4 regions of the Streptomyces sp. NPDC059009 genome follow, and region 4 is predicted to be linked to each of the others. Evidence: riboswitches for the same ligand, from Rfam matches in the RefSeq annotation. Region 4 holds a riboswitch; each other region holds the start of a gene.

Region 1 (6,891 bases), on a different contig from region 4:
CAGAGTCGTCTTCCCGCATGCCGGTCGGGAGGTCGACCATGACGGTCACCAGGGTCTTGCCCTTTCGTCAGCTCAGCCACCTGCTCCCCGTCAGAATGGCGGGGCTCTCCCTCGCCTTCCTGAAGGCGACGGCACTCGAGCTGGCGATCCTCGCCGGGCACATCCTTCTCTATCCCTCCGGCATGGCCCAGGAGCGCCGCCCCCAGCTCCCGCCCGCGAGCGGCGACGACACCCCGCGGCTGCCCGGCGAGGACAGGCCCCCGGTCCTGCTGCTGCACGGCTTCATCGACAACCGCTCCGTCTTCGTCCTGCTCCGCCGCTTCCTCACCCAGCACGGCAGGCAGCACGTGGAGTCCCTCAACTACTCGCCCCTCACCTGCGACATCCGCACCGCGGCCGAGCTGCTTGGCCGCCATGTGGAGGAGATCTGCCGGCGCACCGGCCACCACGAGGTGGACATCGTGGGCCACAGCCTCGGCGGCCTCATCGCCCGCCACTACGTCCAACTCCAGGGCGGCGACGCCCGCGTGCGCACCCTGGTCACCCTCGGCACACCGCACGCGGGCACCCGCGTCGTGCCGCTCGCCGACGCGCACCCGATCGTCCGCCAGATGCGCCCCGAATCCCCGGTGATCAAGGAGCTGCGCGCCCCCGCGCCCGGCTGCCGTACGCACTTCGTGAGCTTCTGGAGCGACCTCGACGCCTGGATGGACCCGATCGAGACGGCCTGCGTCGACCACCCGGATTTGCGCGTGCAGAACGTAAGGGTGACCGGGATCGGGCATCTCGCCCTGCCCGTGCACCCCGCGGTCGCGGCGGGGATCCGGCAGGCGCTCGACCTCGCGGAGCCCGCTACCACGGCCGCGACCTCCGCCGTCGGGGGTATGACAGTGGCCTGAAAGTTCGAACTGACCTCGAACGCAGCGCCAAAGGTCTGCCCACTGACCGCCGAAAGGCGGCCGAATGCCCGTTTCCTGAGCGCATGAAACCTGCCGAAGATTGTCGCGCCCGCATACCGCCGGGTACAGTCACCGCACTGCTCTGCCCCCTGCTGTCGAGGCGAAAGAGAAGTTGGTGAACGACCGTCACCCGTCGGGGACCACTCCCCCGTCCTCGGCACCCGACGTCGACTACGGCTCTTACGGCGCCTACGACCAGCAGAGCACCCAGCACGGCGGCCACGCCCCGTACGACGTCTACGCCACCGGCTCGTTCACCACCTCGGGCGGCTACGCCACCGACACCTTCACGACTGCTACCGACACCGGCAGCTTCGCGACGGACCCTCTCTTCGGCGACCTGCCCACCGGGCAGTACGACACGGGGCAGTACGACACCGGCCAGTGGGCCACCACCACGAGCACGCACACCACGCTCAACTACGACCCGTACGCCGCGCAGCACCACGCCTCGTACGACACCGGCGGCTACGACACCGGCAGCTACGACACCACCGGCATCTGGGCCACCGTCGGGTACCAGCAGCTCGCCGACATCCCGGCGCAGGCGGGGCCCGAGGCCACCGGGCAGTGGGACGCGAGCGCGTGGCACGAGGCGAACCAGGCGGCCCCGGCGGCCCCCCTGGACCAGACCCAGCAGTGGGAGACGCAGACCTTCGCGGCGGGCACCTTCGACACGGGCGCCTACGACGCGACCGCGTGGAACTCGGACGGCCACCACGCGATGCCGCACCACGAAGCGGCTCACCACGAAGCTGCTCACCACGAGGCGGCCCCGCACGCGACGGGGCACCACGAGTCGGCCCACGACATGCCGTACGAAGACCCCTACGGGTCCCCCGCCTCGTACGATCAACCGCCTGCGGCGGAGCACGAGTTCACCCCGGACGAGGCGTACGAGCCCGACGGTCCCGACGGCACCGCCGACCTCCCGGGCCGCGCCCGCCCCGCCGCGCGCTCCCGCAGCACCCGCCGCCGCTCCCCGGCGAAGCGTTCCGCCCTGCTCACCGTCGCGGTGCCCTCGGTGTGCGTGATGGGGGTCGCGGGCATCGCCGCCGCGTCCGTGAGCAACCTCGGCGGCGGTGACGACGGCAAGGAGACGACGGCCTCCGCCCCGGACCCCACGTCCGTGAAGCCCGCCGCCGCCAACAGCAAGCTCGACACCCAGCTGGAGAACCTCTCCGCCGACGCGGGTGACTTCGCGGACCGTGCGAGCCGCACCCAGAAGCGCATCGACCTCAAGGCGAAGAAGGACGCGGCCGAGAAGAAGGCCGCCGCGGAGGCCGCGCGCAAGGAGCGGCTGCGGCCCAAGTTCGCGCTGCCCGTTAAGCAGCACGGCCTGAGCGCGTACTACGGCCAGGCGGGCGTCAACTGGATGTCCGTGCACTCCGGCATCGACTTCCCCGTCTCGTACGGCACGCCCGTGATGGCCGCCACCGACGGCGTCGTGTCGACGAAGTGGAACAGCGCCTACGGCAACATGGCGGTCGTGACCGCCAAGGACGGCACGGAGACGTGGTACTGCCACCTCTCCACGCACAAGGTCATGAGCGGCGAGGTCAAGGCGGGTGACGTCATCGCCTTCTCCGGCAACTCGGGCAACTCCACCGGCCCGCACCTGCACTTCGAGGTGCGCCCCGGCGGCGGCTCGGCCATCGACCCGCTGCCGTGGCTGCGCAGCCACGACCTCGACCCGACGTAACTCCGGCCGCCACCAGGCGCGTTCACCTCCGGGTCACAGCTTCTCCACCGGTGCGTACCGCAGCAGCAGGCGCTTCGGCTTGGGCTCGCCGAAGTCCACCGTCGCCTCCGCGTTCGCGCCCGTGCCCTTCACTCCGACGACCGTGCCGAGACCGAACTGGTCGTGCGTGACCCGGTCCCCGACCGCGAGCGAGACCACCGGCTTCTCGTTGGCCCGGCGCGTCGCGAAGCCCTGCGGGCCGCCCGCGCGCGAGCGGGACGAGGAGAGCGAGGCGGCGACACCGGCCGCCGGTCCCGAGGAGGCCGGGGCGCCCATCGAGCCCGTGCGCTTCCAGTCCACGTGGACCTCGGGGATCTCCTCCAGGAAGCGCGACGCCGGGTTGTACGAGGGCTGGCCCCAGGCGCTGCGCATCGCGGAGCGGGTGAGGTAGAGCCGCTCCCGCGCGCGCGTGATGCCCACGTACGCGAGGCGCCGCTCCTCCTCGATCTCCTTGGTCTTGCCGAACGTGCGCATGTGCGGGAAGACGCCGTCCTCCATGCCGGTGAGGAACACCACCGGGAACTCGAGGCCCTTGGCGGTGTGCAGCGTCATGAGTGTGATGACGCCCGAGCCGTCGTCCTCCTCGTCCGGGATCTGGTCCGAGTCGGCGACGAGGGCGACGCGCTCCAGGAAGTCGGAGAGCGAACCGGCCGGGGCGGTGCCTGCGTCGGCGGCGTCCTCCGTGGCGGCGTCCTCCGTGGTGGTGCCCTCCGTGGCGGTGTCCGCCGCCTCCTCGCCCGTCCCGTTGTCCTGCTCGAACTCCAGGGCCACGGCGGCGAGTTCCTGGAGGTTCTCGATGCGGGTCTCGTCCTGCGGGTCCGTGGAGGACTGCAACTCGGCCAGGTACCCGGTCCGTTCGAGCACGGCCTCCAGGACGACGGCCGGGCCCGCGCCGGACTCGACGACCGTACGGAGCTCCTCCATGAGCGTGTTGAACCGCTTGACGGCGTTGGCGGAGCGGGCCGCCATGCCGTACGCCTCGTCCACGCGCGCGAGTGCCTGCGGGAAGGAGATCTTCTCGCGCTGCGCGAGGGCGTCGATCATCGCTTCGGCGCGGTCGCCGATGCCCCGCTTCGGCACGTTCAGAATGCGTCGCAGCGGCACCGAGTCCTCGGGGTTGGCGAGGACCCTCAGGTAGGCGAGGACGTCGCGGACTTCCTTGCGCTCGTAGAAGCGGACGCCGCCGACGACCTTGTAGGGCAGGCCGACGCGGATGAAGATCTCTTCGAAGACACGGGACTGCGCGTTCGTCCGGTAGAAGATCGCGACGTCGCCCGCCTTGGCGTCGCCCGCGTCCGTGAGGCGGTCGATCTCGTCGGCGACGAACTGCGCCTCGTCGTGCTCGGTGTCCGCTACGTAGCCGGTGATGCGCGCGCCCGCGCCCGCGTTGGTCCAGAGATTCTTGGGGCGGCGGCTCTCGTTGCGCTCGATGACCGCGTTGGCCGCGCTCAGGATCGTCTGCGTGGAGCGGTAGTTCTGCTCCAGGAGGATCGTCGTCGCGTCCGGGTAGTCCTCCTCGAACTGGAGGATGTTGCGGATGGTGGCGCCGCGGAAGGCGTAGATGGACTGGTCCGCGTCACCCACGACGCAGAGCTCGCCCGGGTCCTGGCCCTCTCCGGAGGGGCCCACCAGCTCGCGCACCAGCGCGTACTGCGCGTGGTTCGTGTCCTGGTACTCGTCGACCATCACGTGGCGGAAGCGGCGGCGGTAGTGCTCGGCCACGTCCGGGAAGGCGCGGAGCAGGTTGACCGTCGTCATGATCAGGTCGTCGAAGTCGAGGGCATTGGCCTCGCGCAGGCGCGACTGGTACATCGCGTACGCCTCGGCGAGGGTCTTCTCGAAGCCGTCGGCGGCCTGGGCGGCGAAGTCCTCCTCGTCGATCAGCTCGTTCTTCAAGTTCGAGATCTTGGCGCTGAAGGACTTGGGCGGGAACTTCTTCGGGTCCAGGTCCAGGTCGCGGCAGACCAGGGCCATCAGGCGCTTGGAGTCCGCCGCGTCATAGATCGAGAACGAGGACGTGAAGCCCAGCTTCTTGTACTCGCGGCGCAGGATGCGGACGCAGGCACTGTGGAACGTCGACACCCACATCGCGTTCGCCCGCGGCCCGACGAGCTGCTCGACGCGCTCCTTCATCTCGCCCGCGGCCTTGTTCGTGAACGTGATCGCCAGGATCTGGCCCGGGTGCACGCCGCGCTCCGCGAGGAGGTACGCGATGCGGTGGGTCAGGACGCGGGTCTTGCCGGAGCCGGCGCCCGCGACGATGAGCAGGGGGGAGCCGGCGTGCACGACGGCCGCGCGCTGGTTCTCGTTCAGCCCGTCGAGGAGCGCCGCCGGGTCGAGGACCGGGCGGGGGGCGCCGTCGCGGTAGTGCGCGTCCCGGGGCGGCGGGGGCGCGTCGAACTTCCCGCCGAACAGGTCGTCCGGAATGGGCTCCGGAGCGCTGTCCTCGGGCGGCGGCGGGGGCTCTTCCTCATGGGCCTGCGAGGGCTTGAGGTCCGCCAGGAAGCTGTCATCAAAGAGGCTGCTCATCGCCTCCCGAGTCTAGGCGGACCCACTGACAACCCGCCCCGGGTTCCGGCCACCCGCCCCACAGCACCCCCGCACCACCCGGTGCACGCGACCGGTCACGCTGCGCCACCGGCCGTCAAGGCCGCGTCTTGGCCTTCGTAAAGTCACGAAAATGTATCGGGCATATCGAACATCAACCTTCACACGGAGCACACGAGTTGGCTAGCGTGCTCCGCGGGCCGCACGTGATCCCACCGGCGAACCCCGCCGGGAACGCGCGGCCTCCGCCGAGTCCGACCCCCTCGGAGCCGGGGACCCACCAAGACCTTGGGGTGAATCGGTCCCGTACGAAGTACGGGACTGTAGGGCAGCCTTCCGAACCACCCGCCCGAACCCGACAGCTAACCCGGTAGGCGGTCTACGGAAGGAGTCGCCTCCCTTGGCGTCGCACCGCAAGCCGCGGACCCGCATTGCCGGAATACGTACCGCCCCCGCCATCGGCATCACGACGGCGGCCCTCACCTCCGTGGCCCTCCTGTCGCAGAGCGCGAACGCAGCGCCCTCCGCCCCGCAGAAGCCGAGCCTCGAAGAGGTCCAGAAGAAGGTCGACGCCCTGTACCACCAGGCGGGCGTGGCCACGCAGAAGTACAACTCGGCCAAGGAGAAGACCGAGAAGCAGCGCAAGAAGGTCGACGGCCTCCTGGACGACGTGGCCAAGCGCACCGACAAGCTCAACGACGCCCGCCAGGAGCTCGGTTCGTTCGCGGCCGCCCAGTACCGGACCGGGGCCGTCTCCGAGACCGCCACGGCGATGCTGGCCAACGACCCGCAGGGCTACTTCGACCAGAACCACCTCTCGGACCGCCTCACCGCGCGCCAGAAGAGGGCCGTCGACACCTTCCAGTCGCAGCAGGCGTCCGCGACGAAGCAGCGCACGAAGGCGGCGCAGAGCCTCAAGAGCCTGAGCCGGTCACGGGACGACCTGAGGACGAGCAAGCAGGACGTCCAGGGCAAGCTCCGCGAGGCCCGTGAGCTCCTGTCGAAGCTGACCGCCGAGGAGAAGGCGCGGCTCGCGGCGATCGAGAAGAAGAAGGAAGAGGCCGCCAAGCGCAAGGCCGCCGAGCTGGCCCGCAAGCAGCAGGCCGAGGAGGCGCGCAAGCGCAAGGCCGAGGAGGCCGCGAAGCAGAAGGAGAAGGAGCAGGAGCAGAACGACGGCTCCGACTCCGGGTCCGGGTCCGGCTCGGATTCCGGCTCCGGCTCCGGTTCGGGCAGCACGGACGGCAGCTACGCCACCAAGGCCGCCAAGGTGATCGACTTCGCCGAGGCGCAGATGGGCAAGCCGTACGTGTGGGGCGCCACCGGGCCCGACTCCTTCGACTGCTCCGGGCTCACGCAGGCCGCGTGGAAGTCCGCCGGGATCTCCCTGCCGCGCACCACCTGGGACCAGGTGAAGGTCGGCACGACGGTGAAGACCGCCGACGCCAAGCCGGGCGACCTCGTCTTCTTCTATGACGACATCAGCCACGTCGGGATCTACATCGGCAACGGCAAGATGATCCACGCCCCGAAGCCGGGCGCGAACGTCCGCGTCGAGTCGATCTACTACATGCCGATCCACAGCGTGGTGCGGCCCGCGTAAGCCCCTCCCACGGAACGCAAGAAGGGCACCCACGCGCGTGGGTG
Region 2 (6,891 bases), on a different contig from region 4:
GCCCTCGTCCAGCGCGGCAGGGAGAACGGGATTCCGGTGCGCGAGCTCGGCCCCGCCCAGATCGCGGAGTACGAGCCGTCGGTGCGCGGCCTCGCCGCCATCCACGTCGGCACGACGGGCATCGTGGACTACGGCACGGTCGCCGAGCACCTGGCCCGAGCCTCCGGCGCCGAGGTGCGCTACGGCTCCGAGGTGGTCCGCATCGACCGCCGCCAGGACCGCGGCGTCGCGGTGCGCACGGCCGACGGGGCGATCATCCGCGGCCGCGTCCTCGTCAACTGCGCGGGCCTCCACTGCGACCGCATCGCCCGCCTCACCGGGGACGAGCCAGGGATGCGGATCGTCCCCTTCCGGGGCGAGTACTTCGACCTGGCCCGCCCCGAGCTGGTGCGCGGCCTCGTCTATCCGGTGCCCGACCCGGCCTTCCCCTTCCTCGGGGTGCACCTCACCCGCGGCATCCACGGCGGCGTCCACGTGGGACCGAACGCGGTCCCGGCACTCGCCAGAGAGGGCTACGACTGGTCGGTGATCCACCCCCGCGAGCTCGCCGGCACCCTCGGCTGGCCCGGCTCCTGGCAGCTCGCCCGCAGGCACTGGCGCTACGGCGCGGGCGAGCTGCACCGCTCCGCCTCGAAGTCGGCGTTCACGACGGCGGTGCGCAGGCTGCTGCCCTCGGTGAAGGCGGACGACCTGGTGCCGGCGACGGCGGGCGTACGCGCCCAGGCGGTGCTGCGGGACGGCACGCTGGTCGACGACTTCCTCATCAAGGAGGGCCCGCGCGCGGTGCACGTGCTCAACGCCCCGTCCCCGGCGGCCACGGCATCGCTGCCCATCGGCCGCGAGGTGGCCCGCCGGGCCCTCGCGGTGCTGGCGCTCTAACCCCCGCCGGACGTGCCGTTGGACGTGCCGCCGGACGTGGCGGACGTGTCGGACGGGTCGGACGGGTCGGACGTTCCACCGGACCTGCGACGGAAGAGGAGGTCGTGCACCACATGCCCCTTGTCGAGGCCCTGCCCCTCGAAGCGGGTGAGCGGCCGGAAGTCGGGCCGGGGCGCGTAGCCGCCGTCCTCCTGTGTGTTCTCGAAGTCGGGGTGCGCGCTGAGGACTTCGAGCATCTGCTCGGCGTACGGCTCCCAGTCGGTCGCGCAGTGCACCAGGGCGCCCGGCTTGAGGCGGGGCGCGACGAGAGAGAGGAACTCGGGCTGGATGAGTCGCCGCTTGTGGTGCCGCGCCTTGGGCCAGGGGTCCGGGAAGTAGACGCGGAGCCCGTCCAGGCTCTCCGGTGCGAGCATCTCGCGGAGCAGGATGATCGCGTCCCCGTTGGCGACGCGGACGTTCTCCAGGCCGTTGCGGCCCGCGAGCCCCAGCAGGTTGCCCATCCCCGGGGTGTGCACGTCCACGGCGAGGATCCCGGTGCCGGGGTCGTCGGCGGCCATCTGCGCGGTCGCCTCCCCCATCCCGAAGCCGATCTCCAGGACGACGGGAAGGCCACGCCCCCCGAAGAGCTCGTCCAGATCGAGGACACGCTTGCCGTCGATGTCGAACCCCCACACCGACCAGTACGTCCGCAGCGCCTCACCCTGGCTGGTGGTGACCCGGCTGCGGCGCGGCTGGAAGCTGCGGATGCGGCGCTCGAAGTGCGAGCCCGCGGGATCCGGGGACGGACCGTCGGGGAAGCGCGGCTCGCCGCCCCGCGGGCGGGGGGAGTCGGCGGGGGACTCGGCGGAGGGCTGGGAGGAAGGCTGGGAATCAGACACAGTGCGGGCAATTTTACGGGGCCCCGCGGCCCCTCGGGCCACGTCCGGTTCACGGGGCGCCGCGCCCCCTCGGGCCGCCTCCGGGCCGATCACCTGGGCCCCTCGGCCCACGTCCCGGCCGATCACCAGCGACGTCACCGCACCCGCCCCGGCGGTCCGCGCCCCGGCCACGGTCCCGAGGCACCGTCGCGCCCCGCCCCCCACCCTCGTTAGGGTCGACGCCGTGGCCACCGATTCTCCGTACGAGGCGTACGGCGCGCAGCACGCGTACGACGCGTACGGGACGCACCCCGCACCCCCGGTTCCGTCCCCCGACGGCACCGGGCACCCCGGCCTGCGCCCGCCCCGCCCGCACTGGTGGCAGCGGCGGGCCGTCCGGGCCGGCGCCCTGGTCACGCTGCTCGCCCTGTCCGGCCTGGTGATCCTCGCGCTGGTGCGGCAACAGACCGGCACCGAGGGCTTCCTGGTGGGGCTCGGCCTCGCGACGCTGCCGGTGCCGCTGCTGGTCGCGGCGTTCCGCTGGCTGGACCGGGTGGAGCCGGGGCCCTGGCAGAACCTGCTGTTCTCGTTCTCCTGGGGCGCCTGCGCGGCGGCGCTCATAGCCATCGTCGCGAACAGCTTCGCGACCCGCTGGATAGCCACCGCGACCGCGGACCCCACCAGCGCCGACACCCTCGGCGCCACGGTCATAGCGCCCATCGTCGAGGAGAGCGCCAAGGCCGCCGCGGTCCTGTTGATCTTCCTGTTCCGCAGACGCGACTTCACCGGCATCGTCGACGGCGTGGTCATCGCCGGGGTCACCGCCACCGGCTTCGCGTTCACCGAGAACATCCTCTACCTCGGCAACGCCTTCGGCACCGACCAGCTCAGCGGCGCCGACGGCGGCCTCGCCACCTCCGTCACGGCGGCGACGTTCTTCGTGCGCGTCGTCATGTCGCCCTTCGCGCACCCCCTGTTCACCGTCCTGTCCGGCATCGGCTTCGGCGTCGCCGCGCTCTGCGCGGAGCGCCACCACGTGCGCCGCGCGCTGATCCCGGTCGGCGGCCTGCTCCTGGCCATGGGCATGCACGCGCTGTGGAACGGCTCGGCGACCTACGGCGACTACGGCTTCATCACCGTCTACGGCCTCTTCATGGTGCCCGCGTTCGGCCTGCTCACCTGGCTGATCATCTGGACCCGCCAGCGCGAGCTGCGCACGGTCCGGGCCGAGCTGCCCGCCTACGTCGCCACAGGCTGGCTCACCCCGCCGGAGCCGTACGCCCTCGGCTCGATGCGGGCCCGCGCCATCGCCCGCGACTACGCGGCCCACACCTTCGGCAAGCAGGCGGCCCGCACGGTCGCGCGGTACGAGGCGCACGCGACGTCGCTGGCGTTCCTGCGCCATCGGGGCCGCCGCGGCCGGGCGGGCGCCGACTTCGTCGTACGGGAGCGGGAGTTGCTGCACGCGCTCTGGGAGCGCCGCGAGGTGGCGCGCCCCGCCCTCGCGTACGCGGCGCAGGCCACGGCGCCGGTCCGGGTGCCGCCGCCGTACGGGATGCCGGTGCAGGGCGCGCCGTACGGGTTCCCCGCGCAGGGCGGCCCGCCGTACGGATACCCGTACGGGCAGCCGACGGCGCCCCACCCCTCGTACAACGATCCCGCGTACAAGAACCCTTACCGGGGCGGCTGAAACACCGGCCTCAGGCGCGGGCTTCCGTCAGGCGAGGGCCTCCTTCAGGCGAGGGCCTCCGTCAGGCGCGGGCCTCCGTCAGGCGCTCGCCTCCGTGAGCCGCGCGACCTCCGCCTCCGTCAGCTCCAGGTCCGCCACCGCGAGCAGCGCGGGCAGCTGCTCCACCGTGCGCGCCGAGGCGATGGGCGCCGCCACGGTGGGCCGGGCGGCGAGCCAGGCGAGGGCGACCGTCGCGACCTCGGCGCCGCGGTCCAGGGCGATCTCGTCGAGGGCGGCGAGCACCTTCGTGCCGCGCTCGGTGCCGACGTGCTTGCCCGCGCCCGCCGCCCGCCGGCTCTCCACCGTCGTGCCCGGGCGGTACTTGCCGGTGAGGAACCCGGAGGCGAGCGCCCAGTAGGGGACGGCGGCCAGGCCGGCGCGGGACGCGACTTCCTGGAGCGGGCCCTCGTACGTGTCGCGGGAGACGAGGTTGTAGTGCGGCTGCAGCGCCACGTAGCGGGCGAGGCCCTCGCGGTCGGAGAAGTCCAGGAACTCCTGGAGCCGCTCGGGGGAGATGTTCGACGCGGCGATCTCGCGGACCTTGCCCGCCGTCACCAGCTCGTCGAGCGTGCCGACGATCTCCTCGACCGGGACGTCCGGGTCGTCGTAGTGCGTGTAGTACAGGTCGATGTAGTCGGTGCCCAGGCGGCGCAGGGAGGCGTCGGCGGCGGCCTTGATGTTGTCCGCGCGCAGGCCCATGTACTCGGGGTGGCGGGAGACCTTGGTGGCGATCACGACGTCGTCGCGCCTGCCGCGCGCCCGCAGCCAGTTGCCGATGACGGTCTCGGACTCGCCGCCCTTGTTGCCCTCCACCCATGCCGAGTAGGCGTCGGCGGTGTCGATGAAGTTGCCGCCCGCGGCGGTGTAGGCGTCGAGCACCGCGAAGGACTGCGCCTCGTCGGCCGTCCAGCCGAAGACGTTGCCGCCGAGGGAGAGGGGGAAGACCTCGAGGCCGGAAGAGCCGAGCGTGCGAAGAGAAGTCATACTCCGTCAACGCCCTTACGGATCAGGGAATTCCATGCTCCGTACACTCTTCCCGGCCGTTCGCGGGCATGCCGGACCGGCAGCCCTGACGTCGGGGGGTTGCCGCCAGGACCGCCGGGGATCAGGAGTGCGTACCGCGCACGGATGACCGCTCGCCGCCCACTGCCTACCGCTCAGCGCTTACCGCTCAGCGCATACCGCTGCGGCGTCAGGGAGTGAGGCCCTTGTCGCGGAGCCAGGCGGCGGGGTCGACACCGGTGGACTGGCCGCCCGGGTGGACCTCCAGGTGCAGGTGCGGCCCGGTCACGTTGCCGGTGGCGCCGACGCGGCCGATGACGTCACCGGTGCGGACCTTCTGCCCGGCGCTGACGTTGAGCGAGGACTGGTGGCAGAACCACAGCTCGGTGCCGTCGTCCAGCTCCAGGACCGTGCGGTAGCCGTACGCCCCGGCCCAGCCCGCTTCCTTGATGGTGCCGGAGTGGATGGCCTTGATCGGGGTGCCCGTGGGGGCGGCGAAGTCGAGGCCCGTGTGGTAGCCGGAGGACCACATGGAGCCGGGCTGCCCGAAGGTGCCGGTGACGGTGTACGAGGCGACGGGGAGCGTGTAGCTCTTCGCGAGCTTGGCGAGGCGCTCGGCCTCCGCCTTGCGCTTGGCCTCCTCGGCCTTGCGCCTGGCCTCTTCGGCCGCCTTCTTCTTCGCGGCGGCGACCTTCGCCTCGGCGGCGTCCTGCGTGGCCTTGGCCTCTTCGTTGGCCTTCTTCACGGCGGCCGCCTCGGCCGCCGCCTGGGCCTTGTCGTCGACCTGGTCCTGCTGGTTCTCGGCCTGCTGCATGATGCGGGCGCGCAGGGCCTCGCCCGCGTCGGTGGTGCCCTGCTCGGCGTCCTGGGAGGTGACACCGGCGCCGGTGAGCGGGGCGGCCGCGGGGCCGGAGGGCTCGGACGAGTCCGAGTCGGATATCAAAGAGCCCACGCCCGGAAGGGACTTGGCCTCCGGCAGCGAGTCCTTGACGGCGTCCACGCCCGGTATGTCGGGCATCGATATCGCGACCGGCGACTTGCCGTCCTGCGCGGTGGCGATGCCGCCCGCGCCGACAGCGGCTATGACGCCGACGCCGAGGACCGTGGAGCTGCGGGCGAACCCGCCGCCCTTCTTGTGCACACGGTGCCTGCCGCGGACGGGGCGGACGGAATCCTCGGTCGGATTCCACTCCTCCCAGGATTCCTCGTCGTACCCGCCGAAGTCGTCGTCATTCGGCACGTACACGGCTTGGGGGGCAGGCCGGTTGGACGCCACTGGGGCGCACTCCTTTCCTTCCTTCTCGCCTACCGGGTTAGCTGACGGGTTCGGAGCAGGAAGGTCTCCTACGAACATCTGGCACGGAGGCACAGATGCCCGATTCACCCCAAGTTGGTGGTTCCCCGGCTCCCTTGCGGGATTAGGCGTGTGCGCACGGAGCCGACTCGTGTGCCGGCTGGGACGACCGCGCTGCGTTATCGAACGTTAATAGACACCCCTGCGTGATTCCAAGCTGTTCCCACTGATCATTAACGCCTTTGGCCCGTACTTATTGGGACACCGGGGTCCGGACCAGGGCGAGTTGACCGCAGGATTTTGCCCACCGGACCTTCACATTCCACTGACGTTCTGTCAGCTGTTGAGCGGAGGGGCGCCGTTCAGTCACGGGGCGTGACAGAGTCCCCTCCGCCGGCCGTGGCGGGGCCCTCCTCAGCCGTCGGCCTGCGCACCGCGAGCAGCGCCATGTCGTCCGTCGCCCCGCCCCCCGTGTGCTCCCGCACCTCCTCGGCGAGCGTCGCGAGGAGCGTGTGCGGGCCCTCGGGGCCGGCGAAGATCCGGCCGCCGAGCCGGGCCGCCGGGTCGTAGAACTCCCCGTTCGCGTCCCGCGCCTCCGACAGGCCGTCCGTGTAGAGCAGCAGCGTCGAGTCGGGCGCGAACTCCGTCTCGTCCGCCCGGTCCGGCCAGCTCCCCAACTCGCCCATGCCGAGCGGCAGCGCGGGCTCCGTCGGCGAGAGCACACACATCCGCCCGTCGCCCCGGAGCACCAGCGGCTCCGGGTGCCCCCGGTTGATGACCCGTACGACGTCCTGGCCGCGCGGGATCTCCGCGAGCACGGCGGTGGTGAACCCCTCGAAGGCGTCGAGCCCGTCGCGCCGCGTGCCCTCCCGGGCGAGGGCCCGCTCCAGGCGCTGCGCCACCGCCTCCAGGGTGCTCTCCTGCTCGGCGGCCTCCCGGAAGGCCCCGATGACGACGGCGACGGCGGCCACCGCACCCATCCCCTTGCCGCGCACGTCCCCCACGATGAGCCGCACGCCCTGCGGGGTGTCCTGCACCGCGTACAGATCGCCGCCGATGAAGGCGTCGGCCTGCGCGGCCTCGTAGCGGGCGGCGATGTCGAGCCCGCCGATCCGGGCGTCCGGCAGCGG
Region 3 (6,891 bases), on a different contig from region 4:
GGTCTGCCTGGGCCAGGCCGCCGGCACCGCCGCGGTCCTGCTGGCCGCGGGCACGCCGGGCAAGCGGTCCCTGCTGCCCGGCTCCCGGGTCCTGATCCACCAGCCCACGGTCACCGAGCCGATCCAGGGGCAGACCTCGGACCTGGTGATCCAGGCCGACGAACTGCTGCGCACCCGCGCCCTCTTGGAGGAGCTGCTCGTCCGGCACACCGGGCAGAGCCCCGAGCGGGTCGCCGCCGACATCGAGCGGGACAAGATCCTGGACGCGCACGAGGCCGTCGCGTACGGACTCGTGGACCGGGTCGTCCCGGGCCGCCGGGGTGCGCAGGGCGCCACGCCGGGCGCGAGGTGAGCCGCGCATGCTGCCCGAACTGCCGCCGCTGCCCGCGCTGACGCGCGCCGAGGGCGAGTTGATCGACCGCTACCTGGAGGCCGTGGACCTCCTCGGCCGCATCAACCCGGCCCGCTCCACCACCACGTACGGCGGACTGCGCGCCGCCCAGGCGCTGGTCGGCAAGGCGACCCAACTGCGGGACGCGCTGGCCCTGATGCACCAGCGCGGCGAGAGCGAGGTGCACGCCTCGACGCTCGCCCAGGCCCTGCGGGTGCTGGACGGCGAACGGCGGTCACAGCGCGTCACCGTGCCGCCACCGAACGGGGGTTGAGGGCCCGTCGACGGTCGGCGCGCGGCCCATTGAGCGCCGCGCGCCCCGCGCCGCGCCGTCCGGTCGCGGCGTGAAACGGACCAGACGTGGTCCCCTGATCAGCGTAGGCGGGCGTCGGCCCGGACGCGGTCCAGAGTTGCGCAAGGTTTGTACGCGCACACCGGAATACGTGATTCCGGTGCTGGTCGAGCGATGCTCCGCCGTCGCGCCGATTTCCCCCATTCACCGCTGTCCACCCGAACAGGTCAGTCGTGAGGAGCCTCACAAACTGCCGATTCGGCTCGGAATTCTCGGGGTTGACGGGTCAAGATCCCTTTCGACGACAAGCCCCCGCCACCGCGGCGGGGCGGTCCGGGCGGACGCCGAGTCCTGCCGCTGCCCGGATGACCGGTCGACGAAGAATGCATCGGCAGGAGTGGAGGACCCAGGCACGACGGGCCACCGGGCTTGATCCGGACGGCCCTTGGGGTGAAGCCGCACACCGCGGCCGGGCAACTTCGCCAGCCCGAATCCGACAGGTCATCCTTCACAGGCGGTTGACGAAGGGTTGCGCATGACTGCGCTGAATCGTGTTCCGTTGCTCACCAGGGCCGGCGCCGCGTCGGCACTGACGCTCGCGGCGGTGGGCGGGACCATCGTGGCTCCCGGCCTCGCAAGCGACGCACAAGCGGCCACGCACGCATCGAAAGCGCTCAAGGTAGCGGCCTCCAAGAAGGGCTCTCCGTACCGCTATGGGGCGGTCGGGCCGAACCGGTTCGACTGCTCGGGCCTGACGCTGTACTCGTTCAAGAAGGCCGGCAAGAAGCTGCCGCGCACCGCCGCGCAGCAGTACAACAAGACCCGCCACATCTCGAAGTCCCGGCGGGCCCCCGGCGACCTCGTGTTCTTCCACTCGGGCCGGAGCGTCTACCACGTCGGGATCTACGCCGGCGGCGGCAAGATCTGGCACTCGCCGAAGACGGGTGACGTGGTGCGCAAGCAGAAGATCTGGACCAAGAGCGTCTGGTACGGCAGGGTGCGCTGATCTCCCTGTTCTCCCCCCCGTCCGCGGAGCCCGTGTCCCCGTGGACGGTTGAGGCGGGCGGGCGCGGCTACTCGTGTGCCATGCCCGCCCGCCACCTCTGTACGGCCCGCGACGAGACGCCACTTCAGCGGGCCGACCGCAATTTCTCCGAGCTGCTCCAGGAGTTGAGGGTCACCCAGACCGGCGTCCAGATCCTCTTCGCGTTCCTGCTGTCGCTCGCGTTCACCCCGCGCTTCCCGTCGCTCGACACCGTGCAGCGCGGCACGTACGTCGTCACGCTGCTGCTCGCGGTGCTGGCCGCCGCCCTCTTCACGGCGCCCGCCGCCCTGCACCGCGCGCTGTTCCGCCAGGGTGCCAAGCCGCTGGTGGTACGGGTCTCCTCCCGGCTCGCCGGGGTCGGCATGGGCGTGCTCGTGCTCGCCCTCGGCGGGGCGGTGCTGCTCGTCGTCGACGTGACGGCGGGCCGGGCGGCCGGGGTGGGCGCGGGCGCCGGGACGCTCCTGATGTGCGGCGCGCTGTGGGGCGTGCTGCCGCGGCTGGTGCGGCGCGCGGGCCGCTCGTCGCGGCCGGTCCGCCGGGGATCGGTGCGCCTCAGCCGAGGAGCGGTTCGCACAGCAGGGCCAGACCGAGGGCGACGAGCGCGGTGCCGGTGAGGCCCTCGATGGCGCGGGCGGTGCGCGGCCGCCGCAGCCAGGCCCCGAGCCGGTCCACCAGGAGGGCCACCGCCTGGAACCACAGCACGGCGAGCGCCACCACGATCGCCGCGAGCAGCAGGGTGCGGGGCATCGCCGGGCTGCCGTCGGGCACGAACTGCGGCAGCACGCTGAGGAAGGTGAGCGACGCCTTCGGGTTCAGGGCGTTGGTGAGGAAGCCCTCGCGCAGCCCGCCCCGCACATCCGTCACCGCCACGGCGTCCGGAGCCTGTGCCCGCGCCGTCCCGCGCGTCCGCACCCACCCTTCGAGCGCCCGCACCCCCAGGTACAGCACATAGGCGCCGCCCACCAGTTGGAGCGCGCGGAACAGCGCCGGTACGGACGCGAGGACCGCCGCGACCCCCGCGACCGCGAGCGCCGTGTGCACGAGCAGCCCGGCCGCGATGCCGAGCGCGCAGACGGCGCCGGAGCGGCGGGAGACGAGGGCGTGCCGCACCACGACGGCGAAGTCGGCGCCGGGCATGGCGACGAGCGCGGCGGCGAGGCCGGTGAAGGCGAGCAGTTGTGCGTCCATGGGGCCCAGAGTGCCTGGACCGGGCCTTCAGCAGGTATGTGGAATATCCTGGGTCTGACTTAAGCAGTCGTTTAGGCTCAGCCCGGCCGAGGAAATTCCCCATGTACGACCCGACGCGCCTCGCCGCCCTCGTCGCCGTCTCCGAGGCCGGTTCGATCACCCGGGCCGCCGAGCGCCTCGGCTACACCGTGCCCGCGCTCTCCCAGCAGCTCGCCAAGCTCGAGCGGGAGGCGGGCGCCGCCCTGTTGGTGCGCCACCACCGCGGGGCGCGGCTGACGGGTGCGGGCGAGCTCCTTCTCGCGCGGGCCCGGCGGGTGCTCGACGAGATGGAGCGGGCGCGGCACGAGCTGGCGCAGGTGGCGGGGCTCTCCGGCGGGCGGCTCCGGCTCGGCACGTTCACGACCGCGGGCATCCATCTGCTGCCGCCCGCCCTGACCGCGTTCCGGCGCGCCCACCCGGACGTGGAGCTGACCGTCACGGGCTATGAACCGCCGCTCGGCATCGCGGCGGTGGCGGAGGGCGAGGTGGACCTCGCCCTCACCCACTACTACCAGCCCGCGGAGCCACCGCAGTTGCCCGCTTCGGTGGGCCAAGAGACCGTGCTGGTCGAGGAGTTGGTCCTGGTGACCGCGCCGGGGCAGGTGCTGTCGAGCGGGTCCGCGCGACTGCCGCTGGCCGAGCTCGCCGGGCAGCCCCTGATCAGCATGGCGCCCTCGCACCCGTACCGGACGGTGGTGGAGTCGGCCCTCGCCCGCGCGGGCGCCACACCCTCCGTCCTCGTCGAGACTCCCGGCTACGCGCTGGTGTGCGCCCTGGTGAGTGCGGGGCTCGGCGTCGCCGTCGTACCGGAGATGGTGGCGCGGACGGCGCCCGCGCCGGTCGGGGTGCGGGCCCTCGAGCCGGGCGATCTGCGGCGCACCATCTCGGTGGTGTACCGCGCCGACGAGCCGAGCCCCGCGGCGGACACCTTCCGGGCGCTGCTGCGGAGTGCGTTCGGGCGCCCCTGAAGGGGGGTGGAGGGACCGGTGAAGAGGGCGGTGGTCGACTGCGCGCTCAGCTCTGGACCGGGGCCGGGGTCCAAGGGAGGCTGATCCAGACCGTCTTGCCACCCTCGGAGGTGGGCTGGACGGTGAGCTTGCCGCCGCACTCGGCGGTGAGCCAGCGGATGATGACCATGCCGCGGCCGTTGTCCTGCTGGACGGCGGCGGGCAGCCGCTTGGGATAGCGGGGGTGGCTGTCGGTGACGCCGATGCGCAGGCGCTCGTCCCGGTCGAGCTCGAGGTCGACGGTGAAGGTGGGTGACTGGCCGAAGGTGTGCTGCACGGCGTTGGTCGCGAGTTCGGAGACGATGAGGCGGACCGTGTCCGCGGTCTCGCCGTCGCTCGGCAGTCCCCAGTCGGTCAGAACGTTTGCGACATGTTTGCGGGCCGCGGAGACCGAGGCAGGATCGCTCGGCAGAGTGACGGTTGCTTCTTGATGGTCTGCCATGGCGTCGCTGTCCCTTTCAAACCGGGCCCGGACGCCGACGCATGACGGATGGCTTCGAGGACGGCCCCGGACTGGTGCTTCGGCCAGCCTGCCACTCTCGTGCCGTTCACGCGTGGCGATCCACCGAGATGTGCATATATCTGTCGCTCAAAGCGGTGAACTCTGCTACGGCCGACCGTATTTGGGCACCAGACTGGCGCTTCCCCCACGGTCGCCGGGAACACTCGACCGTACCGCCGGTCCGGGCCGAAATGGAGCCATGATGAGCCGGATGGAGCCGGAAGGAGACGGCCATGCAGTACGGACCCGCGGTGCGCCGCCGCAAGCTCGGTGCCGAGCTGCGCGCACTGCGCCAGGAAGCGGGGCTCACCAGCGGCGAGGCCGCCACCCGCGTCGGCTGGCACCAGTCGAAGGTGAGCCGCATCGAGACCGGGCGCAGCGGCGTGAAGCCGGACGACATGCGCCTGCTCCTCGAGGCGTACGAGGTGAAGGACCCGAACCTGCGCGAGCTGCTCGTGGCGCTCGCGGGCACCGGTGACGAGGGCGGGCGCCACCACTGGTGGCACGCCTACCGGGGGCTGCTGCCACCCGCGTACCGGGACTTCATCAGCCTTGAGTCACAGGCCAGTTGGGTGCGGACGCTGGAGACCTCGGTGGTGCCGGGCCTGCTGCAGACCGAGGACTACGCCCGCGCGGTGACCCGTGCGGCGCTCGACGGGCTGCCGGACGCGCAGGTGGATGCGCTGGTGGAGGTGCGCATGGCGCGCCAGGACGTGCTGAGCGCGCCGGCGCCGCTGCGCCTGAGCGTGGTTCTGGACGAGGCGGTGCTGCGCCGCACGGTGGGCGGGGAGCGGGTGCGGAACGGGCAGTTGAGGCGGTTACTGGAAGCGGCCGAAATGCCGCATGTACGGATTCAGGTCCTTCCGTTCGCCGCCGGAGAGCACGGTGGGCTCATCGGGCCTTTCGTTATTTTCTCATTTCCGAACATTGCTGATCTGGATGTGGTTGTTCTCGACCATTTGACGAGTAGCCTCTATCTCGAGCGGAAAGAAGACCTCCAGGCATACACCGATGCCTTCAACTCGGTGACCGCTCAAGCACTTTCGCCCGAGGAATCAACGGATTTCATCGCCGGGATAGGCGACGGCGCGTAAGGAGGCACCATGACCGCACTGCCTCGGCACGTACGTTCCAGCACGGCGCTCCGGGGTGCGCTGTGGCGGCGCAGCAGCCACAGCAATGGCATGAACAACTGTGTCGAGACCACCCAGCTCACCACCGGTGCGCTGACGGGCCAGGTCGCCGTGCGCGACTCGAAGGACACGGCGGGGCCCGCCCTGCTGTTCACCTCCGCCGGCTGGGAGGAGTTCGTCAACTCCCTTGGGTAGGGGGGTGGTTGATCAGATACTTGTGGGACAGGTACCTGTTGAACAGGTACTTCAGGGTGCACTGCGGCTGATCACCCGTACGGCCTCGGCGATCTGAGTCTCGCCGAGGTCGGCGCGGGCGGTCAGCCGCAGTCGCGAGATCCCGTCCGGCACCGACGGGGGCCTGAAGCACCCCACGGCGAGCCCCTCGGCCCGGCACTGAGCCGCCCAGCGCACGGCCGCCTCCGGCGACGGCGCCCGTACGGAGACGACGGCGGCGTCCGGTCGCACCGCCGACAGCCCTTCAGCCGTGAGCCGTTGATGCAGCTCGGCGGCGACGGCGCGGGCCCGCGCGGCACGTTCGGGCTCCCGGCGCAGGAGGCGCAGCGCGGCGAGCGCGGCGCCCGCCGCCGCCGGGGCGAGACCCGTGTCGAAGATGAACGTGCGGGCCGCGTTGACCAGGTGGTCGATGACCTTCGCGGGGCCGAGGACCGCGCCGCCCTGGCTGCCGAAGGACTTCGACAGGGTGACGGTGGCGACCGTGTCGGCCGCCCCGGCGAGCCCCGCCGCCTGCACCGCGCCGCGCCCGCCCGCGCCGAGCACCCCGAGGCCATGCGCGTCGTCGACGATCAGTCCGGCGCCGAACTCCCGGCAGGCGGCGGCCAGTTGAGCGAGCGGTGCCGCGTCGCCGTCCACGGAGAACACCGAGTCGGAGACGACGACGGCCGGGCCCGCGTGGGTGCCGAGCGCCTTGCGGGCCGCGTCCGGGTCCGCGTGCGGCACGACCTGGGTGGCGCCCCGGGCGAGCCGGCAGCCGTCGATGAGCGAGGCGTGGTTGTCCGCGTCCGACACGATCAGGGAGCCGTGCGGGGCGAGCGCCGTGACGGCAGCGAGGTTCGCCGCGTACCCGGAGGAGAGCACCAGGGCCGACTCGAAGCCGCAGAACTCGGCGAGTTCCCGCTCCAGTTGGGCATGCAGCTCGGTCGAGCCCGTCACCAGGCGGGAACCGGTCGCGCCGCCGCCCCAGCGCCGGGCCGCCGCGGCCGCGCCCTCGGTCACCTCGGGGTGGCGGGCCAGGCCCAGGTAGTCGTTGCTCGCGAGGTCGAGGAGCGGCGACCGG
Region 4 (6,891 bases):
CGGCCTCCTGGAGACCGGCATCGAGGAACTCCTGCGCTACGACGGCCCGGTGGAGCTGGCGACCTGGCGGTTCGCCACCGAGCCGCTCACCATCGGCGGCCAGGACATCGCCGTCGGCGACCCCGTCCTCGTCGTGCTCGCCGCCGCCGACCGGGACCCGGAGCGCTTCGAGGGGCCCGACACCCTCGACCTCGCGCGCGCCGACAACCAGCACCTGGGGTACGGGCACGGCATCCACTACTGCCTCGGCGCGCCCCTCGCCCGGCTGGAGGGGCAGCGGGCGCTCGCCACCCTCCTCACGCGCCTGCCCGACCTGCGGCTCGCGGCGGAACCTGCCGATTTGCGCTGGCGCGGCGGGCTCATCATGCGCGGACTGCGCACGCTGCCGGTGGAGTTCACGCCCCCGGAGAACTCGGCCGGAAGCGACGGAAGCTGACGTTCCGTCAGGGCTGTGACTTTCACGTGATCTCCGCTGCATCGACTTGTGACAAGCGTTCGAGTCCCGCTACGTTCACCAGTCATCGCGGCACCACCCGCGACCGTGGCGTCCTCCGCCGCGGCAGCCACGGAAAGGCACGCGCATGCTCTCCGGGAACGGTCGTCACCGTCGCCCCCGTCAGGCCCCTGCTCTCGTCGTCGCGGCGGGGGTCGCCGGATCTGCCATCGCCATCCCGCTGCTCGGCGCCACCAGTGCGAGCGCCGCGGACGCCGCGACCTGGGACCGGCTCGCGGAGTGCGAGAGCGGTGCCTCCTGGAGCGCCAACGAGGGCAACGGCTATTACGGCGGGCTGCAGTTCTCGCAGGAGGTCTGGGAGAACTACGGCGGTCTCGACTACGCGCCGAGCGCCGACCAGGCCAGCCGCTCCCAGCAGATCGCCGTCGGCGAGAAGGTGCTGAAGGACCAGGGCCCCGACGCCTGGCCGAGCTGCTCCGCGGTGGCCGGACTCACTCAGGACGGCACCGCCCCGGACGTCGACCCGGGCGCTCCCACTCCGGTGCCCACCGACTCCTCGGACCCGTCTGACGCCCCGTCCGACCCCTCGTCGGAGACCCCCGGCGGCAGTGACAGCGGCAGCGACGGTGGCGACACGCCCGGCGGTGGTGACTCCGCCGGAGACAAGAATCACGACGAGCCGGGCAACACGGACGAGACGTCCAAGCCGTCCGACGACGCCTCGAAGCCCTCCGAGGGTTCCGCCGAGCCCTCCGACGGTGCCTCCGAGCCCGCGGACGACGGGGCCGAGCCGTCCCCGTCCAAGCCCTCCGGGAGCGAGGGCGGCGAGGGCAGCGAGGACCCGGACAAGTCCGGCCAGGACGGGCCCACTTCCCCCGGCGACGACGAGGCCGGCCCCGCGCCCGCCCCGTCCGACTCCACGCCCTCCAGCGGCGGCCGCCACCGCGGCGGGCACGCCGACGAGGGGGCCCACGACGGCGCCAAGGACCGCTCGGGGCGCCACGCCTCCCGCGGGCAGTCGCGCGACAAGGACGCGGCCGACGGCACCTACACGGTCCGCCCTGGGGACAGCCTCTCGGCGATCGCCGACGACCTTGACGTGCACGGCGGATGGCCCGCCCTCTACGACGGCAACAAGAAGGCCGTCGGAGCCGACCCGGACCTCATCCTTCCCGGTCAGCGCCTCGATCTGGGCGAAAAGTAAGGGAAGTTGACGGTAGGCACCCGGCCTCCTTATTCGTAAATGTCCGGTTTGGCGCGAGTGAGAGATGGGTCTCAGAAGCCCTGATCGTCTTTGAAATTCCGGGGATCGCGTGCCTACGGTCATCACCGCTCGCCACTGCGGGCCCCGCCGGTCGGTACGCCGAATCCTGCCAACCGCCGGACGGGAACAGTCGTCGCGTCAAGCGCCGTAGGCAGGAGCGGGGGACCCAAGGTTTGCGCCGGGCCCACCCGGACGGTGGCTCAACACATGAGCCGCCGGACGGGGTTGGGAACGGCTAGGGGTTAAGTCGCGCTCAAGGAAGCGCGGCCGGGCACTCACTGGCCCGAACCCGACAGCTCACCTCGCAGGCGTCGGTGAGGGGATCTAACTCATGCTGCGTTCCAGCAAGGGCAAGCACCGTCGTCCGTCCAAGGCCACCCGCGTCGTCACGCTCGCCGGTGTCACCGGCGTCGCCGCCGCCGCCCCGCTGATGGCGGCCGGCTCCGCCTCCGCCGCCACCGGCTCCGAGTGGGACGCCGTCGCCCAGTGCGAGTCCGGCGGCAACTGGTCCATCAACACCGGCAACGGCTACCAGGGCGGCCTGCAGTTCTCGCCGTCGACCTGGTCCGCCTACGGCGGCACCAAGTACGCGCCCACCGCCGACAAGGCGTCCAAGGCCCAGCAGATCGAGATCGGCGAGAAGGTCCTCGCGGGCCAGGGCAAGGGTGCCTGGCCGAGCTGTGGCGTCGGCCTCTCCAACGCCTCGTACAGCGGTGGCGGCTCCACCGAGCAGCAGCAGCCGCAGCAGCAGGCCCCGAAGCCGAAGCCGAAGCCGCAGCCGCAGGCCGAGCGCACCGAGCAGGCCCCGCAGCAGCAGCAGAAGCCGCAGGCCCAGCCGCAGCAGACCGCCCCGAAGTCCGACTCGAAGAAGACCGTCGAGACCCCGACCGGCAAGACGGTCAAGAAGGGCGACGGCGAGTACAAGGTCAAGAAGGGCGACACGCTCTCCAAGATCGCCGAGTCGCACCACGTCAAGGGCGGCTGGCAGAAGGTCTACAAGCTCAACGGCGACATCATCGACGACGCCGACTTCATCTACCCGGGCCAGCAGCTGCACCTCAGCTGAGGCTGAGGCGAGCCGCACCTCAGTGAGCTGAGGCGGCCCTCCCGCCCTGACCTGCCGCAGGGCACCCCCGTCCCCACGGGCTCCCCGCCCCGGTGCGCGTATCCCCCGTACGCACCGGGGCGGGGGCATGTCCGGGCACCCGTCCGACCCCCGGCCCGGCCCCCTTGTTCGCTACTAGCGAGTAGAGAAGATGGGCTTACGCCCTGATTCCAAGGTATTTGGGCCCCTGTTCGTCCCAGGAGGCGGGCGGTCGGCTGGCCGAAGCTCCGGAGCCCGTTAGGCTCAGGAGACGCAGGGCCAAAGCGACCCCGCGTACCGCGCGTACTCGCGTCACATCCCAGAAGGAGATGCTCGTGCCGTCCATCGACGTCGTCGTAGCCCGGGAAATCCTGGACTCCCGAGGCAACCCCACGGTCGAGGTCGAGGTCGGCCTCGACGACGGCAGCACGGGTCGTGCTGCTGTCCCGTCCGGCGCCTCCACCGGTGCCTTCGAGGCCATCGAGCTCCGTGACGGTGACCCCAACCGCTACCAGGGCAAGGGTGTCGAGAAGGCCGTCCTCGCCGTCATCGAGCAGATCGGCCCGGAGCTCGTCGGCTACGACGCCACCGAGCAGCGCCTGATCGACCAGGCCATGTTCGACCTGGACGCCACCGACAACAAGGGCTCGCTCGGCGCCAACGCCATCCTCGGCGTCTCGCTCGCCGTCGCGCACGCCGCCTCCGAGGCGTCCGACCTGCCGCTGTTCCGCTACCTCGGTGGCCCGAACGCGCACCTGCTGCCCGTCCCGATGATGAACATCCTGAACGGCGGGTCGCACGCCGACTCGAACGTCGACATCCAGGAGTTCATGATCGCCCCGATCGGCGCGGAGTCCTTCTCCGAGGCCCTGCGCTGGGGCACCGAGGTCTACCACACCCTCAAGAAGGTCCTGAAGGACAAGGGTCTGTCCACCGGCCTCGGCGACGAGGGCGGCTTCGCCCCGAACCTGGACTCCAACCGCGCCGCGCTCGACCTCATCCTCGAGGCCATCAAGCAGGCCGGCTACGTCCCCGGCGAGCAGATCGCCCTGGCGCTCGACGTCGCCGCGTCCGAGTTCTACAAGGACGGCAAGTACGAGTTCGAGGGCAAGTCCCGCTCGGCCGCCGAGATGACCGAGTACTACGAGGAGCTCGTCTCCGCGTACCCGCTCGTCTCCATCGAGGACCCGCTGTTCGAGGACGACTGGGCCGGCTGGAACGTCATCACCGAGAAGCTGGGCGAGAAGGTCCAGCTGGTCGGCGACGACCTGTTCGTCACCAACCCGGAGCGCCTGGCCCGCGGCATCGAGGAGAACTCGGCCAACGCCCTGCTCGTCAAGGTCAACCAGATCGGCTCGCTGACCGAGACGCTGGACGCCGTCGAGATGGCCCAGCGCAACGGCTTCAAGTGCATGATGTCCCACCGCTCCGGCGAGACCGAGGACGTCACCATCGCCGACCTGGCCGTCGCCACCAACTGCGGCCAGATCAAGACCGGCGCCCCGGCCCGCTCCGAGCGCGTCGCCAAGTACAACCAGCTCCTGCGCATCGAGGAGATCCTCGACGACGCCGCGGTCTACGCCGGCCGCAGCGCCTTCCCGCGCTTCAAGGGCTGATCCCCCGGGGCTACGCGCTAGCCCGTCGTACGTACGTCCCCGTACTCGGTCCCGTACCGTGTGCGGGGACGTCCGCACGTACAGGGGAGGCGGGAGACATGGCCGTGAAGGACCGGGACCGGTTCTCCACCGCGGCGCGGCTGCGGGTGCTCGGCGAGCAGACCGCGGCCCGCGTCTACCGCTCCCAGACCAAGCGCCAGGCCCGCCGCTCCCGGCTCACCGGCCGCGCCGCGCTCCTCGTCCTGGTGGTCTGCTCCCTGGTCGTCGCCCTCGCCTACCCGATGAGGCAGTACGTCTCGCAGCGCGCCGACATCGCGGAGCAGCGCCGCGAGCAGGCCGCCCGCCGCGCGGCCGTGGAGCGGCTCCGCGACGAGAAGGCCCGCTGGCAGGACGACGCGTACGCGGAGCAGCGCATCCGGGAGCGGCTGCACTACGTGCGCCCGGGGGAGACCGGCTTCATCGTGATCGACCCCGACGCGGCGAAGCCGTCGCGCGCCGAGCAGGGCTCGTCGGACCGCCCCTGGTACTCGAACGTGTGGGACGGCGTGGACAAGGCCGACCGCACCGACGACGAGTGACCACCCCGCTCACCCCGCTCACCCTCGCTTCCCCCCCGCTCACCCCAGAACAGCAGACAGGCGAAAGACAGGCATGGACACCCCGCCGCCCAGCACCCCGCGCACCGAGCCCACCGACGCCGACGTCGAGGCATTCAAGGAGCAGCTCGGCCGCCCGCCGCGCGGTCTGCGGGCCATCGCGCACCGCTGCCCCTGCGGTCAGCCGGACGTCGTGGAGACGGCGCCGCGTCTCCCGGACGGCACGCCGTTCCCGACGACGTACTACCTGACGTGCCCGCGCGCGGCCTCCGCGATCGGCACGCTCGAGGCCAACGGCGTCATGAAGGAGATGTCGGAGCGGCTCAAGACGGACCCCGAGCTGGCCGCGAAGTACCGCGCCGCGCACGAGGACTACATCGCGCGCCGCGACGCCATCGAGGTCCTCGAGGGCTTCCCCAGCGCGGGCGGCATGCCGGACCGGGTGAAGTGCCTGCACGTCCTGGTGGGCCACTCGCTGGCCGCGGGCCCGGGCGTGAACCCGCTGGGCGACGAGGCCATCGCGATGCTCCCGGAGTGGTGGCGCAAGGGCGCCTGCGTGACCTCCGAGGCCGGAGAGTAGGCCGTTTCCGTTGTGGGCAGGCGTTCCGCACGGCGGAACGGGTGGGCACAACCCCCGTCGCAGGGGGCCGATAACAGCGAGGAGAACTCACAGTGACCCGCGTCGCGGCGATTGACTGCGGAACGAACTCGATCAGGCTGCTCGTGGCAGACGCTGACCCGGACACGGGGGAACTCGTCGACCTGGACCGGCGGATGACGATCGTCCGCCTGGGACAGGGCGTGGACAAAACCGGCCGCCTCGCCCCGGAGGCGCTGGAGCGCACCTTCGCGGCCTGCCGCGAGTACGCCGCGGTCATCAAGGAGCACGGCGCGGAGAAGGTCCGCTTCGTGGCGACCTCGGCCTCCCGCGACGCCGAGAACCGCGACGACTTCGTCCGCGGCGTCCTGGACATCCTCGGCGTGGAGCCGGAGGTGATCAGCGGCGACCAGGAGGCGGAGTTCTCCTTCACGGGCGCGACGAAGGAGCTCAAGGGGAGGGACGATCTCGCCAAGCCCTACCTGGTCGTGGACATCGGCGGCGGCTCGACCGAGTGCGTGGTGGGCGACGACACCGTACGGGCGGCCCGTTCCGTGGACGTCGGCTGTGTCCGCATGACCGAGCGCCACCTCACGGTCGACGGCGCCGTCACGGACCCGCCGACCGCCGCGCAGCTCGACGCGATCCGCGCCGACGTCGAGGCTGCCCTCGACCTCGCCGAGCAGTCCGTGCCGCTGCGCGAGGCCCGCACCCTGGTCGGCCTCGCCGGGTCGGTCACGACGGTCGCGGGGATCGCGCTCGGGCTCCAGGAGTACGACTCGGCGGCGATCCACCACTCCCGGATCCCGTACGAGTCGGTGCGCGAGATCGCGGACCGTCTCGCGGGCTCCACGCACGCCGAGCGGGCCGCGATCCCGGTGATGCACCCGGGCCGGGTGGACGTCATCGCCGCGGGCGCCCTGGTGCTGCTCGCGATCATGGAGCGGACCGGTGCGCGCGAGGTCGTGGTGTCGGAGCACGACATCCTCGACGGCATCGGCTGGTCGATCGCCTGAGCAGGTCAGGCACCGTCTGAGCGCTCGCCGGGGGGCCGAAAGGCCCCCCGGCGCGGGTCTGACGACGTCCTGTCGGAAACCTTCGTGAAGTTCTTCACAAGGAAATCGGCCCCGTTGGGCGAAGTTCAGGGCCTTAGGGCCCCCGAATGTGGTCGCAGGGCCCCCGGGGTCCGCATCCGCGCCCCGTTGCGGGGGTGTTGCCGACGTATGAACCGGGCAGTGGTCCACTCCGTACGGGAGCCAAGAGGGGCAGCTCACAAGGG

What was found. Region 4 has a riboswitch for cyclic di-AMP ahead of ACFWYM_RS22955 (transglycosylase family protein). Riboswitches for the same ligand answer to the same signal wherever they lie in the genome.
Region 1: it holds a riboswitch for cyclic di-AMP, as region 4 does, so the genes downstream of both, ACFWYM_RS43065 (NlpC/P60 family protein) here and ACFWYM_RS22955 (transglycosylase family protein) in region 4, are expected to answer to the same signal.
Region 2: it holds a riboswitch for cyclic di-AMP, as region 4 does, so the genes downstream of both, ACFWYM_RS01850 (M23 family metallopeptidase) here and ACFWYM_RS22955 (transglycosylase family protein) in region 4, are expected to answer to the same signal.
Region 3: it holds a riboswitch for cyclic di-AMP, as region 4 does, so the genes downstream of both, ACFWYM_RS37570 (C40 family peptidase) here and ACFWYM_RS22955 (transglycosylase family protein) in region 4, are expected to answer to the same signal.

The regions. Positions count from the first base shown of each region.
Region 1 is NZ_JBHYJB010000072.1:10-6,900, reverse strand. Features, by position in the region: gene ACFWYM_RS43080 (lipase family alpha/beta hydrolase) at 39-899, shown strand; gene ACFWYM_RS43075 (M23 family metallopeptidase) at 1,075-2,661, shown strand; gene pcrA (DNA helicase PcrA) at 2,695-5,229, opposite strand; cyclic di-AMP (ydaO/yuaA leader) riboswitch at 5,484-5,640, shown strand; gene ACFWYM_RS43065 (NlpC/P60 family protein) at 5,648-6,847, shown strand.
Region 2 is NZ_JBHYJB010000002.1:5,501-12,391, forward strand. Features, by position in the region: gene lhgO (L-2-hydroxyglutarate oxidase) at 1-879, shown strand, start outside; gene trmB (tRNA (guanosine(46)-N7)-methyltransferase TrmB) at 876-1,757, opposite strand; gene ACFWYM_RS01840 (PrsW family intramembrane metalloprotease) at 2,092-3,426, shown strand; gene ACFWYM_RS01845 (aldo/keto reductase) at 3,505-4,449, opposite strand; gene ACFWYM_RS01850 (M23 family metallopeptidase) at 4,658-5,743, opposite strand; cyclic di-AMP (ydaO/yuaA leader) riboswitch at 5,755-5,902, opposite strand; gene ACFWYM_RS01855 (PP2C family protein-serine/threonine phosphatase) at 6,124-6,891, opposite strand, start outside.
Region 3 is NZ_JBHYJB010000050.1:3,626-10,516, reverse strand. Features, by position in the region: gene ACFWYM_RS37580 (ATP-dependent Clp protease proteolytic subunit) at 1-352, shown strand, start outside; gene ACFWYM_RS37575 (hypothetical protein) at 360-665, shown strand; cyclic di-AMP (ydaO/yuaA leader) riboswitch at 1,048-1,215, shown strand; gene ACFWYM_RS37570 (C40 family peptidase) at 1,219-1,689, shown strand; gene ACFWYM_RS37565 (DUF6328 family protein) at 1,770-2,342, shown strand; gene ACFWYM_RS37560 (LysE family translocator) at 2,281-2,916, opposite strand; gene ACFWYM_RS37555 (LysR family transcriptional regulator) at 3,018-3,923, shown strand; gene ACFWYM_RS37550 (ATP-binding protein) at 3,970-4,404, opposite strand; gene ACFWYM_RS37545 (helix-turn-helix domain-containing protein) at 4,698-5,558, shown strand; gene ACFWYM_RS37540 (DUF397 domain-containing protein) at 5,568-5,792, shown strand; gene ACFWYM_RS37535 (8-amino-7-oxononanoate synthase) at 5,844-6,891, opposite strand, start outside.
Region 4 is NZ_JBHYJB010000023.1:49,173-56,063, forward strand. Features, by position in the region: gene ACFWYM_RS22945 (cytochrome P450) at 1-436, shown strand, start outside; gene ACFWYM_RS22950 (transglycosylase family protein) at 582-1,658, shown strand; cyclic di-AMP (ydaO/yuaA leader) riboswitch at 1,852-2,044, shown strand; gene ACFWYM_RS22955 (transglycosylase family protein) at 2,050-2,784, shown strand; gene eno (phosphopyruvate hydratase) at 3,132-4,418, shown strand; gene ACFWYM_RS22965 (septum formation initiator family protein) at 4,517-4,996, shown strand; gene ACFWYM_RS22970 (DUF501 domain-containing protein) at 5,070-5,594, shown strand; gene ACFWYM_RS22975 (exopolyphosphatase) at 5,687-6,628, shown strand.